Regions from separate parts of the Streptomyces sp. NPDC051214 genome, predicted to be linked through region 3. Evidence: riboswitches for the same ligand, from Rfam matches in the RefSeq annotation. Region 3 holds a riboswitch; each other region holds the start of a gene.
What was found. Region 3 has a riboswitch for cyclic di-AMP ahead of AB0M70_RS38605 (M23 family metallopeptidase). Riboswitches for the same ligand answer to the same signal wherever they lie in the genome.
Positions count from the first base shown of each region.

Region 1: linked by a shared signal. The riboswitch ahead of AB0M70_RS19650 (transglycosylase family protein) and the one ahead of AB0M70_RS38605 (M23 family metallopeptidase) in region 3 are both predicted to bind cyclic di-AMP.
Region 2: linked by a shared signal. The riboswitch ahead of AB0M70_RS01115 (C40 family peptidase) and the one ahead of AB0M70_RS38605 (M23 family metallopeptidase) in region 3 are both predicted to bind cyclic di-AMP.

Region 1 is NZ_JBFBAT010000007.1:107,462-111,825, forward strand. It holds gene eno (phosphopyruvate hydratase) at 1-567, opposite strand, end outside; gene AB0M70_RS19650 (transglycosylase family protein) at 778-1,485, opposite strand; cyclic di-AMP (ydaO/yuaA leader) riboswitch at 1,489-1,682, opposite strand; gene AB0M70_RS19655 (transglycosylase family protein) at 1,864-2,862, opposite strand; gene AB0M70_RS19660 (cytochrome P450) at 3,037-4,364, opposite strand, start outside.
Region 2 is NZ_JBFBAT010000001.1:230,366-234,729, reverse strand. It holds gene AB0M70_RS01130 (ATP-binding protein) at 1-360, shown strand, start outside; gene AB0M70_RS01125 (LysR family transcriptional regulator) at 349-1,260, opposite strand; gene AB0M70_RS01120 (DUF6328 family protein) at 1,375-1,917, opposite strand; gene AB0M70_RS01115 (C40 family peptidase) at 2,017-2,490, opposite strand; cyclic di-AMP (ydaO/yuaA leader) riboswitch at 2,494-2,685, opposite strand; gene AB0M70_RS01110 (hypothetical protein) at 3,022-3,330, opposite strand; partial or broken gene AB0M70_RS01105 (ATP-dependent Clp protease proteolytic subunit) at 3,338-3,972, opposite strand; gene AB0M70_RS01100 (amidase) at 4,125-4,364, shown strand, end outside.
Region 3 is NZ_JBFBAT010000021.1:88,466-92,829, forward strand. It holds gene AB0M70_RS38590 (alginate lyase family protein) at 1-656, shown strand, start outside; tRNA gene AB0M70_RS38595 (tRNA-Met) at 766-839, shown strand; gene AB0M70_RS38600 (PP2C family protein-serine/threonine phosphatase) at 995-2,131, shown strand; cyclic di-AMP (ydaO/yuaA leader) riboswitch at 2,334-2,480, shown strand; gene AB0M70_RS38605 (M23 family metallopeptidase) at 2,492-3,577, shown strand; gene AB0M70_RS38610 (aldo/keto reductase) at 3,749-4,364, shown strand, end outside.

The DNA.
Region 1 (4,364 bases), on a different contig from region 3:
CAGCGTGTGGTAGACCTCGGTGCCCCAGCGCAGGGCCTCGGAGAACGACTCGGCGCCGATCGGCGCGATCATGAACTCCTGGATGTCGACGTTCGAGTCGGCGTGCGACCCGCCGTTCAGGATGTTCATCATCGGAACGGGCAGCAGGTGCGCGTTCGGGCCGCCGAGGTAGCGGAAGAGCGGGAGGTCGGAGGCCTCCGACGCGGCGTGCGCGACGGCGAGCGAGACGCCGAGGATGGCGTTGGCGCCGAGCGAGCCCTTGTTGTCGGTGGCGTCGAGGTCGAACATCGCCTGGTCGATCAGGCGCTGCTCGGTCGCGTCGTACCCGACGAGCTCCGGGCCGATCTGCTCGATGACGGCGAGGACGGCCTTCTCCACGCCCTTGCCCATGTAACGGTTGGGGTCACCGTCACGGAGTTCGATGGCCTCGAAAGCACCGGTGGACGCACCGGACGGAACGGCGGCACGACCCGTGCTGCCGTCGTCGAGGCCGACCTCGACCTCGACCGTGGGGTTGCCTCGGGAGTCCAGGATTTCCCGGGCTACGACGACGTCGATGGACGGCACGAGCATCTCCTTCTGGGATGTGACGCGGGTACGCGAGACGCCTGCCTCGCGGACACGAGCCTAACCGGCTCCCGGACAAGAGCCAGCCGAGCGACCGTCCTGTGGACAAACCGAGAGCAAAAAGTTTCCGAACGGAACAAACATACCCCCGCCCCGGTGCGTACGGGGGATACGCGCACCGGGGCGGGGTGGGGGGGCGGCAGCTACCGCTTAGCTGAGGTGGAGCTGCTGGCCCGGGAAGATCATGTCGGCGTTCTCGATGATGTCGCCGTTGAGCTTGTACACCTTGTGCCAGCCGCCCTTGACGTCCTCGGCCTTGGCGATCTTGGAGAGGGTGTCACCCTTCTTGACCTTGTACTCGCCGTCGCCCTTCTTGACCGTCTCGCCGGTCGGGGTCTCGACGGTCTTCTTGGACTCGGCCTTCGGGGCGGCCTCGGCCTTCGGAGCGGCCTGCTGCGGCTGCTCGGTCTGCGGCGTGGGCTGGCTCTTGGGCTGCTCCTGGGTCTGCTGCGGGGCGCTCTCCTGCGCACCGCCACCCTCGTTGGAGGCGCCCGAGAGGCCGACGCCGCAGCTCGGCCAGGCACCCTTGCCCTGACCCGCGAGGACCTTCTCGCCGATCTCGATCTGCTGGGCCTTGGAGGCCTTGTCGGCGGTGGGCGCGTACTTGGTGCCGCCGTACGCGGCCCAGGTGGACGACGAGAACTGCAGGCCGCCCGTGTAGCCGTTGCCGGTATTGATCGACCAGTTGCCGCCCGACTCGCACTGGGCGACGGCGTCCCACTCGGAGTTCGTGGCGGCGGAGGCCTGGCCGGCCGCCATCAGCGGGGCTGCGACCGCGACACCGGTGACGCCGGCGAGCGTGGCGACACGGGTGGCCTTGGACGGGCGGCGGTGCTTGCCCTTGCTGGAAAACAGCATGAGTGATCCCCTCACCGACGCCTGCGAGGTGAGCTGTCGGGTTCGGGCCGATGAAGTTGCCCGGCCGCACTTCCTGAGTGCGACTTAACCCCTAGCCGTTCCCGTCCGTCTCCCGCCTCGCTCTCGCGAGGCCGTTCAACGGCCGGGCCCGGCGCAAACCTTGGGTCCCCCGCTCCTGCCTACGGCGCTTACGCGACGACTGTTCCCGAACGGCCGTTGGCAGGACTCGGCGTACCGACCGGCGGGGCCCGCTGTGGCGAGCGGTCACGACCGTAGACATGCGATCGCCCGAATTTCAAAGACGATCAGGGCTTCTGAGACCCATGTCTCACTTGCGCCAATTGGGACATCAAGCGCAAAGCGACTCGCCAACTACCCCTACTTTTCGCCCAAATCGAGGCTCTGACCGGGAAGGATGAGGTCGGGGTCGGAGCCGACCGACTTCTCGTTCTCGGCGTACAGCTCGGTCCACCCGCCCTCCACCTCCAGGTCGTCGGCGATGACCGAGAGGCTGTCCCCGGAACGGACCGTGTACGTCCCGTCGGTGGCGTCGTGCTCGCGCTCGTCGCCGCGTGAGGCGTGCCGGCCCGAACCCTCGCGGGCGGAGCCTTCGGACGCCTCGTCGTCGGCGCTGCCGCCGCGGTGGCGGCCTTCGCCGTCGCCGGTGGAGGGCGAGGGGGCGGGCGAAGTGGCCTCGTCACGCCCGGACTTGTCCGGGTCGCCGGACTTGGTCGCGTCGCCGGGCTCCTCCGACTCGCCCGAATCTGACTCACCCGACTTGCCCGACTCGTCGTGATTCTTGTCTCGTGACGCGTCGTCGGCGGCGGGCTTCCCGGACGGCTCGGCGCTGTCCGAGGGGTCGGCCGACTCGCTCGGCGACGCGTCGGGCTCATCCGACGCCCCACCCGGCTTCGACGACTCGCCGGACCCGGTCGACTCCGACGGCTCGTCAGAGGGAATGGTCGTGATCGGGGCGCCCGGGTCGACGTCGGCGGCGGCGCCGCCCTCGGTGAGACCGGCGATCGGCGCGCAGCTCGGCCAGGCGTCGGGGCCCTGGTCGTCGAGGACCTTCTCGGCCACGGAGATCTGCTGGGACCGGCTCGCCTGGTCGGCGCTCGGCGCGAAGTCGAGGCCGCCGTACTCCTCCCAGGTCTGCTGCGAGAGCTGGAGCCCGCCGTAGTAACCGTTGCCCGCGTCCGCGCTCCAGGAGCCGCCGCTCTCGCACTCCGCGAGCTTGTCCCATGTGGCGGTGTCCGCCGCGCTCGCGCTGGTGGCGCCGAGCAGCGGGATCGCGATGGCCGATCCCGCCACTCCTGCCGCGACGATCAGGGCCGGGGCCTGGCGGGGGCGTCGGTGACGACCATTGCCGGAGAGCATGCGGTTGCCTTTCGCGTGACTGGAGCGACGACTGCGGCACGGGATGCCGAGTCGTCGGTGAACGTAGCGGCAGTCGAACGCTTGTCACAAGTCGATGCAGCGGAGATCACGTGAAAGTCACAGTCTTGACGAACCGTCAGCTAAACGTCGTTTCGGAGGCTCTTCATTCGCCGATTATTTGCTCCGCTGTGCGGGTGTGAACTCCACGGGAAGCGTGCGCAGTCCACGCATGATGAGTCCGCCGCGCCATCTCAAATCACCAGGTTCCGCCGCAAGGCGCAGGTCAGGGAGGCGGCGCAGGAGGGTCGCGAGGGCGGCCTGTCCTTCGAGCCTGGCCAGCGGTGCGCCGAGACAGTAATGAATGCCATGGCCGTAGCCGAGGTGTTGGTTGTCGCGGCGGGAGAGGTCGAGCGTGTCCGGCCGGTCGAATCGGGCGGGGTCGCGATCGGCGGCGGCGAGGACCACGAGAACGGGTTCGCCGGCGGCGATGTCCTCCCCTCCGATGGTCAGCGGCTCGGTGGCGTACCGCCAGGTGGCGAGTTCGACGGGACCGTCGAAGCGGAGGAGTTCTTCGAGTCCTGTCTCCAGAAGGCCGGCGTCGCCGTTCCCGAGCGCTTCCTGGAGCCGCTCGCGCTGCTCGGGGTGGGTGAGGAGGGCGTATGTGCCGTTGCCGATGAGATTGACGGTGGTCTCGAAGCCGGCGAAGAGAAGGATGAAGGCCATCGCGGCGGCCTCGTTCTCCGTGAGGTGCTCGCCGTGGTCGGAGGCGCGGATGAGCCCGGAGATGAGGTCGTCGCCGGGTTCGAGGCGCTTGCGGTGGATCAGCTCGGCGAGGTAGCCCCGCATCTTCTTGACGGACCGGGCGACCCCGCCCCTCGGCCCTCCCCCGTGCCGGATCATCATGCCCGCCCAGTCCCGGAAGTCGTCCTGGTCCTCGCGCGGCACCCCGAGCAGGTCGCAGATCGCGTAGATGGGGAGCGGGAAGGCGAAGTCGTGGATGAGGTCGGCCTCCCCCTTCTCCGCGAACTGGTCGATGAGGTGGTCGGTCAGCTCCTGGACGCGGGGCGCGAACTCGGCGACGCGGCGGGGAGTGAAGGCCTTGGAGACGAGGCGGCGCAGGCGGGTGTGGTCCGGCGGGTCGATGTTGAGCAGATGCGTCATGAGGTTGGCGCTGCGCTCGCCGGGGATGCCGGTCTTGCCCTTCGCGTGCGCGGGCTCGCCGTGATGGGCCGGGTTCTTGCTGAGCCGCTGGTCGGCGAGGGCCTGCTTGGCGTCGGCGTACCGGGTGACCAGCCACGCGTCCACCCCACTGGGCAACCGCGTCTTGTGCACGGGCGCGTGCTCGCGGAGCCAGGCGTAGGCGGGGTAGGGGTCGGTGGCGAACTCCCAGGTGAAGAGCTCTGGCCCCTGGGCCTCGGCTGGCCCTTGGGCCTCGGACACGTGGGCCCCTGCGGGGCAGGCGGCGGGGGCGTCCCCGGCGGGAGCTGGCGGCTGGTCTTGCA
Region 2 (4,364 bases), on a different contig from region 3:
CCGGGCGAGACCGAGGCGGCCGACACGGTCCGGCTCATCGTCTCGGAACTGGCCACGAACGCCGTCCAGCACACGAGGGGGCAGTCGCCCACCTTCCGGGTGGACATCGAGCTGGACCGCGACGAGCAACTGCGCATCGGCGTCACCGACAGCCACCCCCGCTACCCCAAGCGGCTGCCCGCCGCCGTCCAGCAGGACAACGGCCGCGGTCTGGTCATCATCCGCTGGCTGACCATGGAGTGCGGCGGCAGGCTGTCGGTCACGCCCACCCCCGAGGGCGGCAAGACGGTCTGGATCGAGCTGCCGTGGACCGCGCCCGTCCGCGGCGGGGCAGCGGCGCCCTCGTCCTCACCCCGCTGAGCGGCCGAAGGCACCCCGCAGCAGGGCCCGGAAGGTGTCCGCCGCCGGATGCGACACGTCGGTGCGGTGCACCACCGAGATCGTGCGCCGCAGGGTGCCCGGCTCCAGCGGCCTGCTCCCCACCGGGGTGGCCGCCGTCCGCGCCACCATCTCCGGTACGACGGCGACGCCGAGCCCGGCGCTGACCAGCGCGCACACCAGTGCGTAGCCCGGCGTCTCGACCAGGACCGCGGGTGTCGCGCCGGCCCGGACGAGCGCGGACTCCACGCCCCGCCGGGGTGCATGCGTCGGCGCCATGCTGACGAGCGGCTGCCCGGCGAGTGCGCTCAGGGGCAGCCGCGACGAGGAGCTCGCGAGCGCGTGGCCCGGCGAGGTCACCAGGACCAGCTCCTCGACCAGGACCGGCTCCGCACTCACGGAGGCGGGCAGCGCCACCGGATCGCCGGGCTCGTAGGTGTGCGTGAGGGCCACATCGACCTCGCCCGCCGCCACGGCCGCGACGCCGAGCGGCGGTTCATAGCCCCGTACCGTCAGTTCGACGTCCGGATGGGCGCGGCGGAACGCGGTCAGCGCGGGCGGCACCAGATGGATGCCGGCGGTGGTGAAGGTCCCCACGCGCAGCCTGCCGCCGCTCAGGCCCGCGAGCCGGGTCAGTTCGTGCCGGGCCTGCTCCATCTCGTCCAGGACCCGGCGGGCCCGCGCGAGCAGCAGCTCCCCCGCGCCGGTCAGCCGTGCCCCGCGGTGATGCCGTACCAGGAGCGCGGTGCCCGCCTCCCGTTCGAGCTTGGCCAGCTGCTGGGAGAGGGCGGGCACGGTGTAGCCGAGGCGTTCGGCGGCGCGGGTGATCGACCCGGCCTCGGAGACCGCCACCAGTGCGGCGAGCCGCGTCGGGTCGTACATGGTCTCTCCCGGCGGCATGGGGGTACACGGCTGCTCAAGGCAGACTCAGGATATGCGCGCGCTGCCTTCGTCGGCGCGGCCGGCGAGCGCCGGGCGTGCTCGGGCCGGTGCTTCTCACCGAGGATTGGACGACCTGACGTCGTCCGGGCTTTCCGATTCCTCGTCGTCACGCGCACGGCGCAGCAGAAGAGGGAGCAGCCCCCACAGGCCCGCGCACACCACCAGCGTGGCCGCGCTCGCGATGATCCCGCCGGTCCGGCCCACCGCCACGTCGACGACCAGGAGCACGGCGCCGGAGACCGCGAACACCAGGACGCCCAGACCGATGCCGGCGAGGCGGGAGGACACCCGCACGATCAGCGGCTTGGAGTGCTGCCCGAACAGCGACCTGTGCACGGCCGCCGGAGCGGTGAACAGAGCCGCGGCGAGCACGGCGAGCAGCAGGGTGGTGACGTATGTGGCGCGCTGGACCGTGTCGAGCGAGGGGAAACGCTCGGTGAAGGCGAGCGTCAGCAGGAAGGCGAAGAGGATCTGCACCCCGGCCTGCGTGACGCGCAGCTCCTGGAGGATCTCCGCGAAGTTGCGGTCGGCGCGTTCGAAGCGCGTCTCGTTGCGCGGTGGGTCGTCCGAGGCGGGAGCACTGTTGTTTTCGGCCATGGCGCACGAGTATCCGCGCCGGCGCGCCCCACGCCCGGCGGGCGCGCCGACCGGAGGGCCGGGCGGGGGCCGCCCCGCCCTCCGGCCGTTGACGGATGATCAGCGCACCCTGCCGTACGAGACGCTCTTGGTCCAGATCTTCTCGAGCCGCACCTTGGTGTTCGACTTGGGGGCGTGCCAGATCCGGCCCTTACCGGCGTAGATGCCGACGTGGTAGACGTTCCGGCCGGAGTGGAAGAAGACCAGGTCGCCGCGGACGCGCTTGGACGCGGAGACGTGCCGGGTCTTGTTGTACTGCTGTGCGGCGGTGCGTGGCAGCTTCTTGCCCGCGCGCTTGAAGGAGTACTGGGTCAGGCCCGAGCAGTCGAACCGGTGGGGTCCCGTGGCTCCGTAGCGGTACGGAGAGCCCTTCTTGGAGGCGGCGATCTTGAGCGCCTTCGTCCCGTGTGTCGCGGCCTCCGCCTCCGACGTGAGCCCCGGGGCCACGAGGGTGCCGCCTACGACGGCGAGCGTGAGGGCGGATACGGATCCGACCCTGGTGAGCAGCGACGGAACATGATTCAGCGCAGTCATGCGCAACCCTTCGTCAACCGCCTGTGAAGGATGACCTGTCGGATTCGGGCTGACAAAGTTGCCCGGCCGCGTACTGCGGCTTCACCCCAAGGGTCGTTGTCCGAACCTTCCGGACCGACCCGTCATGCCTGGGTCCTCCACTCCTGCCGATGCACCGATGTCGACCGGTCATCCGGGCGGCGGCAGGACTCGGCGTCCGCCCGGACCGCCCCGCCGCTGTGGCGGGGGCTTGTCGTCGGAGAGGATCTTGACCCGACATGGGGTCGAAAACCGAGCCGAAACGGCGTTTTGTGAGGCTACTCACGGCTGAACCGTTCGGGTGGACACGGTCGGATTCGGGAGCCGGAGAACGCGCCGGACGATCGTTCGACCAGCACCGGAACGACTAATTCCGGCCCACGCGTACTCATCTGACGCAACTGAAGACGTCTCGAAAAAGGACGAATGTCTACGCCGAATGAGGTAGCCCGTTTGGTTCGTTTGAGATCGGCCCCGGACACAACGGAGTTCGCGGCCCGGGGTGACGGGGGCTCAGGGGGCCGATGGGGGCGGCAAGGTGACCCGCCCGGCTCGCCGCTCTCCGTCGAGCACCCGCAGCGCACGGGCCAGCGTCGGTGCGTGGACGGCACTTTCGCCCCGCTGGTGCATGAGCGTCAGCGCGTCCCGCAGGGCGGTCGCGCTGCCGACCAGGGTCTGGGCGGCGCGCAGTCCTCCGTAGGTGTCAGAGGCGCGGGCGGGGTTGATCCGGCCCAGCAGGTCGACCACTTCGAGGTACCGGTCGATCAACTCGCCCTCGGCGCGGGTGAGTGCGGGCAGCGGGGGCAGTTCGGGCGGCAGCATCGGCGGCTCACCCCGCGTCCGGGGTGCGCAGTGAGGTCTTGCGGCTCGTGATGATCCCGTCCACCAGGCCGTATTCGACCGCCTCCGCCGCGTCGAAGATCTTGTCCCGCTCGATGTCGGCCGCGACGCGTCGCGCGCTCCGGCCGGTGTGCCGGACGAGCAGCCTCTCCAGTTGCGCGCGGGTGCGCAGGAGTTCGTCGGCCTGGATCGCCAGGTCGGAGGTCTGGCCGTGGACCGGCTCGGCCAACGAGGGCTGGTGGATCAGCACCCGGGCGCCGGGCAACGCGAACCGCTTGCCGGGGGTGCCCGCGGCAAGCAGGACAGCGGCCGACGACGCGGCCTGACCCAGGCAGGTCGTCTCCACGTCGCAGGTGACGAACTGGATCGTGTCGTAGATCGCGGTCATCGCGCTGAACGAGCCGCCGGGGGAGTTGATGTAGAGCGCGATGTCGCGGTCGGGCGCCAGGTGTTGAGGTGCATGAACTGCGCCATCACGTCGTTGGCCGACGTGTCGTCGATCGGCGTCCCCAGAAAGATGATGCGCTCTTCGAGCAGCTTCGAGTACGGGTCCAGCGTCCGCCGGCCCGTACGGGAGTGTTCGGTGAACTCGGGCAAGACATAACGGGCGAACGGTCGGTTCATGGCACGTCTCTCCTCCGCCGGGGTCGGCTGCTCCCCAAGGCTTCCTGTAAAAAATGTACAGGACGTACGTAACGTGGGGAGTGAGAAGCGGGGACGGCGTGGGCAGGCTTCGCCTCGTCGCGATTCCAACCGCCCCCGGCCGAAAGCGTCGTATGACTGCGTCCGAGCTCGTCCACCTCACCGCCCGCGAACTCGCCGCCAGGATCCGCACCCGTGAGGTGTCGGCCCGCGAGGTCGTCCAGGCCCACCTCGACCGGATCGAGCAGGTCAACGACCCCGTGAACGCGGTCGTGACGCTCGTGGCGGACCGCGCGCTCGAGGAGGCGCGCGCCGCGGACGAGGCCGCCGCGCGCGGCGCCGCGCTCGGCCCGCTGCACGGACTGCCCGTCGCC
Region 3 (4,364 bases):
TCCGCTTCGAGCGCATGCTGCGCAACGCCTACCTGCCCCAAGTGCGGGACGGCGCAGCCGACTTCAACGGCAACTGGGATCTTCTGATGGCCGACGCGACCATCAGCATGGCCGTCTTCCTCGACGACCACGAGTCCTTCGAGAAGGCGGTGACGCACTTCAGGACCCGCGTGCCCGCCTATTTCTATCTGGAGTCGGACGGCCCGCTGCCCGTGTCACCCGCGGGCAGCGGCATCAATACCGCGGAGAAGCTCCAGAAGTACTGGTTCGGGCAGAAGACATTCGCCGACGGCCTTTCCCAGGAGACCTGCCGGAACTTCAAGCACGCCAGCTACTCCCTCGCGGCCACCGCGCACATCGCCGAGACCGCCTGGCACCAGGGCGTCGACCTGTACGGCGAGGTCAAGGAGCGGCTGCGGGCCGCGCTGGAATTCCACTCCCGGTACCAGCTGGGCGCCAAGGCGCCGGACTGGCTGTGCGGCGGCACGGTGCGGCGCGACATGGGGCCCGACACCGAGGTCGGCCTCAACCACCTGCGGGAACGGCTGCGGCTCGCCCTGCCGGAGACGGAGAGGCTCACCCAGGAGCAGCGGCCCGAGGGGACGGACGACCTGTTCGTGGCCTGGGAGACGCTGACACACGCCGAGAACGTGTGAGCGGGGGCGACCGACCCTTCAGAAGGCTCCCTTGAAAGGCTCCGTTTCCAGGTGGTTCGTAACCGGTTCGCTTTCACTCCCCCTGATGGCGTAGAGTTGCATTCAACGGCGCGGGGTGGAGCAGCTCGGTAGCTCGCTGGGCTCATAACCCAGAGGTCGCAGGTTCAAATCCTGTCCCCGCTACTAAAGACCGAAGGCCCGGATCCAGAAATGGATCCGGGCCTTCGGTGTTTTCCGCCGACGTGAGCCCCGACGGAAGTCGCTCACCCGGTCGGCCCACACCGGTCGCCCCACGCCGCCCCTCCGGGAACCCTGAGTGAGTGGGGCAGCGAGGAGAAATCGGCGGGGGCGGCAAGCGTCCCGACGTCCGGCACGAGCGGGCGCTCGTGCGGGCTCTTCCCCTGCTGCTCATCGTCGCCGGGATCGTGTACGACGTCTCGACCCCGCCCAGGTTCACCGCCGTGCCCCTGTTCACCGCGGCCCCGCTCATCGCCGCGCCCTTCTACTCGCTGCTCAGCACCCTCCTCATCGGCGCCGCCTCCTGCTCCGCCGTGCTCGCCCTGCACTTCAAGACCAACACCACGACCGACGTCGAGGCCGTCACCGAACTGATCACGGTGGTGACCGTCGCCGTCCTCGCCGTCGTCATCAACCGCGTCGTACGCCGCAGCGACAAACAGCTCGCGTCCGCCCGCTCCATCTCCGAGGCCGCCCAGCGCGCCGTACTGCCGCAGCCGGACCCCCGTATCGGCGGTCTCGACATCGCGGCGCGGTACGAGGCGGCGGAGGCCGACGCGTTCATCGGCGGCGATCTGTACGCCGTGCAGGACACCCCGCACGGCGTCCGCGTCATCGTCGGTGACGTGCGGGGCAAGGGCATGGGCGCGGTGGCGGCCGTCGCCGTGGTGATCGGGGCGTTCCGGGAGGCCGCCGAGCAGGAGGCCACGCTGGAGGCCGTGGCGCAGCGCCTGGAGCGTGCCCTCGCGCGGGAGGGCACACGACGCGACGGGCTCGACGCCTTCGAGGGGTTCACGACCGCCGTCCTCGCGGAGATCCCGCACGGCGACGGTCTGGTGCGTCTCATCAACCGCGGGCATCCGGGCCCGCTGCTCCTGCGCGGCGACGGCCGGTTGTGCGTCCTGTCCGCCACCGAGCCCGCGCTGCCGCTCGGGATGGGCGAGCTGGGGGCCTGGCCGGACCGTGCGGACGAGACGGAGTTCCCGCCGGGGGCGATGCTGCTGCTCTACACCGACGGGCTCTGCGAGGCGCGCGACGCCCGGGGCGAGTTCTACGACCCGGCGGCGCGGCTCGGCGGCCGGATCTTCCCGGGGCCGGGTGGTCCGGACGCGCTCTTGACGACGCTCGTCGAGGAAGTGCGGCGGCACACCGGCGGCGGGGGGACCGACGACATGGCGTTGCTCGCGGTGCGGCGGCCCCTGTCACCGGCCGTGACGGAAGGACACCCCTCCGCATAACAACTGACGTACTGTCAAGGAGATGTGAAGCTCCGGTGTGTGAAGAAGTGGGGTCAACTCGCCCCGTTCCGGCCCCCGGTGTCCCGATAAGTACGGGCCATGAGCGTTAACGATCAGTCGGAACAGCTTGGAATACCGGCCTGCTGTCTATTAACGTTCGATAACGCAGCGCGGTCGTCCCAGCCGTCACTCGAGTCGGCTCCGCGCGCACGCGCCTAATCCCGAAAGGGAGCCGGGGAACCACTAATTGGGGTGAATCGGGCATCTGTGCATCCGTGCCAGATGTTCGTAGGAGACCTTCCTGCTCCGAACCCGTCAGCTAACCCGGTAGGCGAGAAGGAAGGAAAGGAGTGCGCCCCAGTGGCGTCCAACCGCCCTGCCCCCCAAGGCGTTTACGTACCGAATGACGACGATTTCGGTGGGTACGACGACAATTCCTGGGAGGAATGGAACCCCACCGAGGAGTCCATCCGTCCCGTCCGCGGCAGGCACCGCGTGCACAAGCGGGGTGGTGGCGGGCTCGCCCGCAGCTCCACGGTTCTCGGCGTAGGCGTCATCGCCGCCGTCGGCGCGGGCGGCATCGCCACCGCGCAGGACGGCAAGCCCCCGGTCTCCATCGCGATGCCGGACCTCTCGGCCGTCACGGACTCGCTGCCGGAGGCCAAGTCGCTTCCGGGCGTGGGGTCCTTGATAGCCGACGACTCGGCCGACGCGGGTTCCGCGGACAACGGCGTGGTGACCGCCGCCGCGCCCCTCAGCGCCGCCGGCCTCAGCGCCGCCGACACCGAGCAGGGCACCACGGACGCGGGCGAGGCACTGCGGGCCCGCATCATGGAGCAGGCAGAGAACCAGCAGGACCAGGCGGACGACGCGGTCCAGAAGGCCGCCGAGGAAGCCGCCGTCAAGCAGGCCGCCGAACAGGCCGCCGCCAAGCAGTCCGCGGCCGAGAAGAAGATCGCCGCCGAGAAGGCCGCCGCGAAGAAGAAGGCCGAGGCCGAGGCCAAGAAGAAGGCCGAGGCCGAGCGCCTGGCCAAGCTCGCGAAGAGCTACACCCTGCCCGTCGCCTCGTACACCCTCACCGGCACCTTCGGTCAGCCCGGCTCCATGTGGTCCTCCGGCTACCACACCGGCCTGGACTTCGCGGCTCCCACGGGCACGCCCATCAAGGCCGTCCACTCCGGCACCATCAAGGAGGCCGGCTGGGCGGGGGCGTACGGCTACCGCACGGTCCTCGAACTCGACGACGGCACCGAGGTGTGGTTCTGCCACCAGTCCTCGATGAACGTCAGCGCAGGCCAGAAGGTCACCACCGGCGAGACCATCGGCCGCGTCGGAGCCACCGGCAACGTCACCGGCGCGCACCTCCACATGGAGGTCCACCCGGGCGGCGACTCCACCGGGGTCGACCCGGCGGCGTGGCTGCGCGGCAAGGGCCAGTCGATCTGAGGCGCCGGTCCATCTGAGGCACCAGTCCATATGAGCAACCCCGGAACCCCGGCGGTCCTGGCGACAACCCCCCGACGTCAGGGCTGCCGGTTCGGCGTGCGCGGCCCCACCCGATGGAACGCACGTCCCCTTGCGCGGAATGCCGCGGTCCACGAGGGCGTTGATCTCCTCATGACTTCTCTCCGCAAGCTTGGCTCGTCCGACCTCGAGGTCTTCCCGCTCGCCCTGGGCGGCAACGTCTTCGGCTGGACGGCCGACGAGGCGCAGTCCTTCGACGTGCTGGACGCCTACACCGCCGCCGGCGGCAACTTCATCGACACCGCCGACGTCTACTCGGCCTGGGTGCCGGGCAACAAGGGCGGCGAGTCCGAGACCGTCCTCGGCAACTGGTTCGCCGCGCGCGGCAACCGCTCCGACGTCGTGCTCGCCACCAAGGTCGGCGCCCACCCCGACTTCAAGGGCCTGTCCGCGCACACCATCAAGGCCGGTGCCGAGGAGTCGCTGCGCCGCCTGCGCACCGATTACATCGACCTCTACTACACGCACTACGACGACCCGACCGTCCCGGTCGAGGAGGTCATCGCCGCGCTCGACGACCTCGTGACGTCCGGCAAGGTGCGCGCCATCGCCGCGTCCAACGTGACCCCCGAGCGGCTCCAGGAGTTCCTGGACTTCTCCGACCGCGAGGGCCTCGCCCGCTACTCGGTCCTTCAGCCGCACTACAACCTCCTCTCGCGCGACACGTACGAGGGCCAGCTGGAGCAGGTCGCCTCGCGCTCGGGCCTGG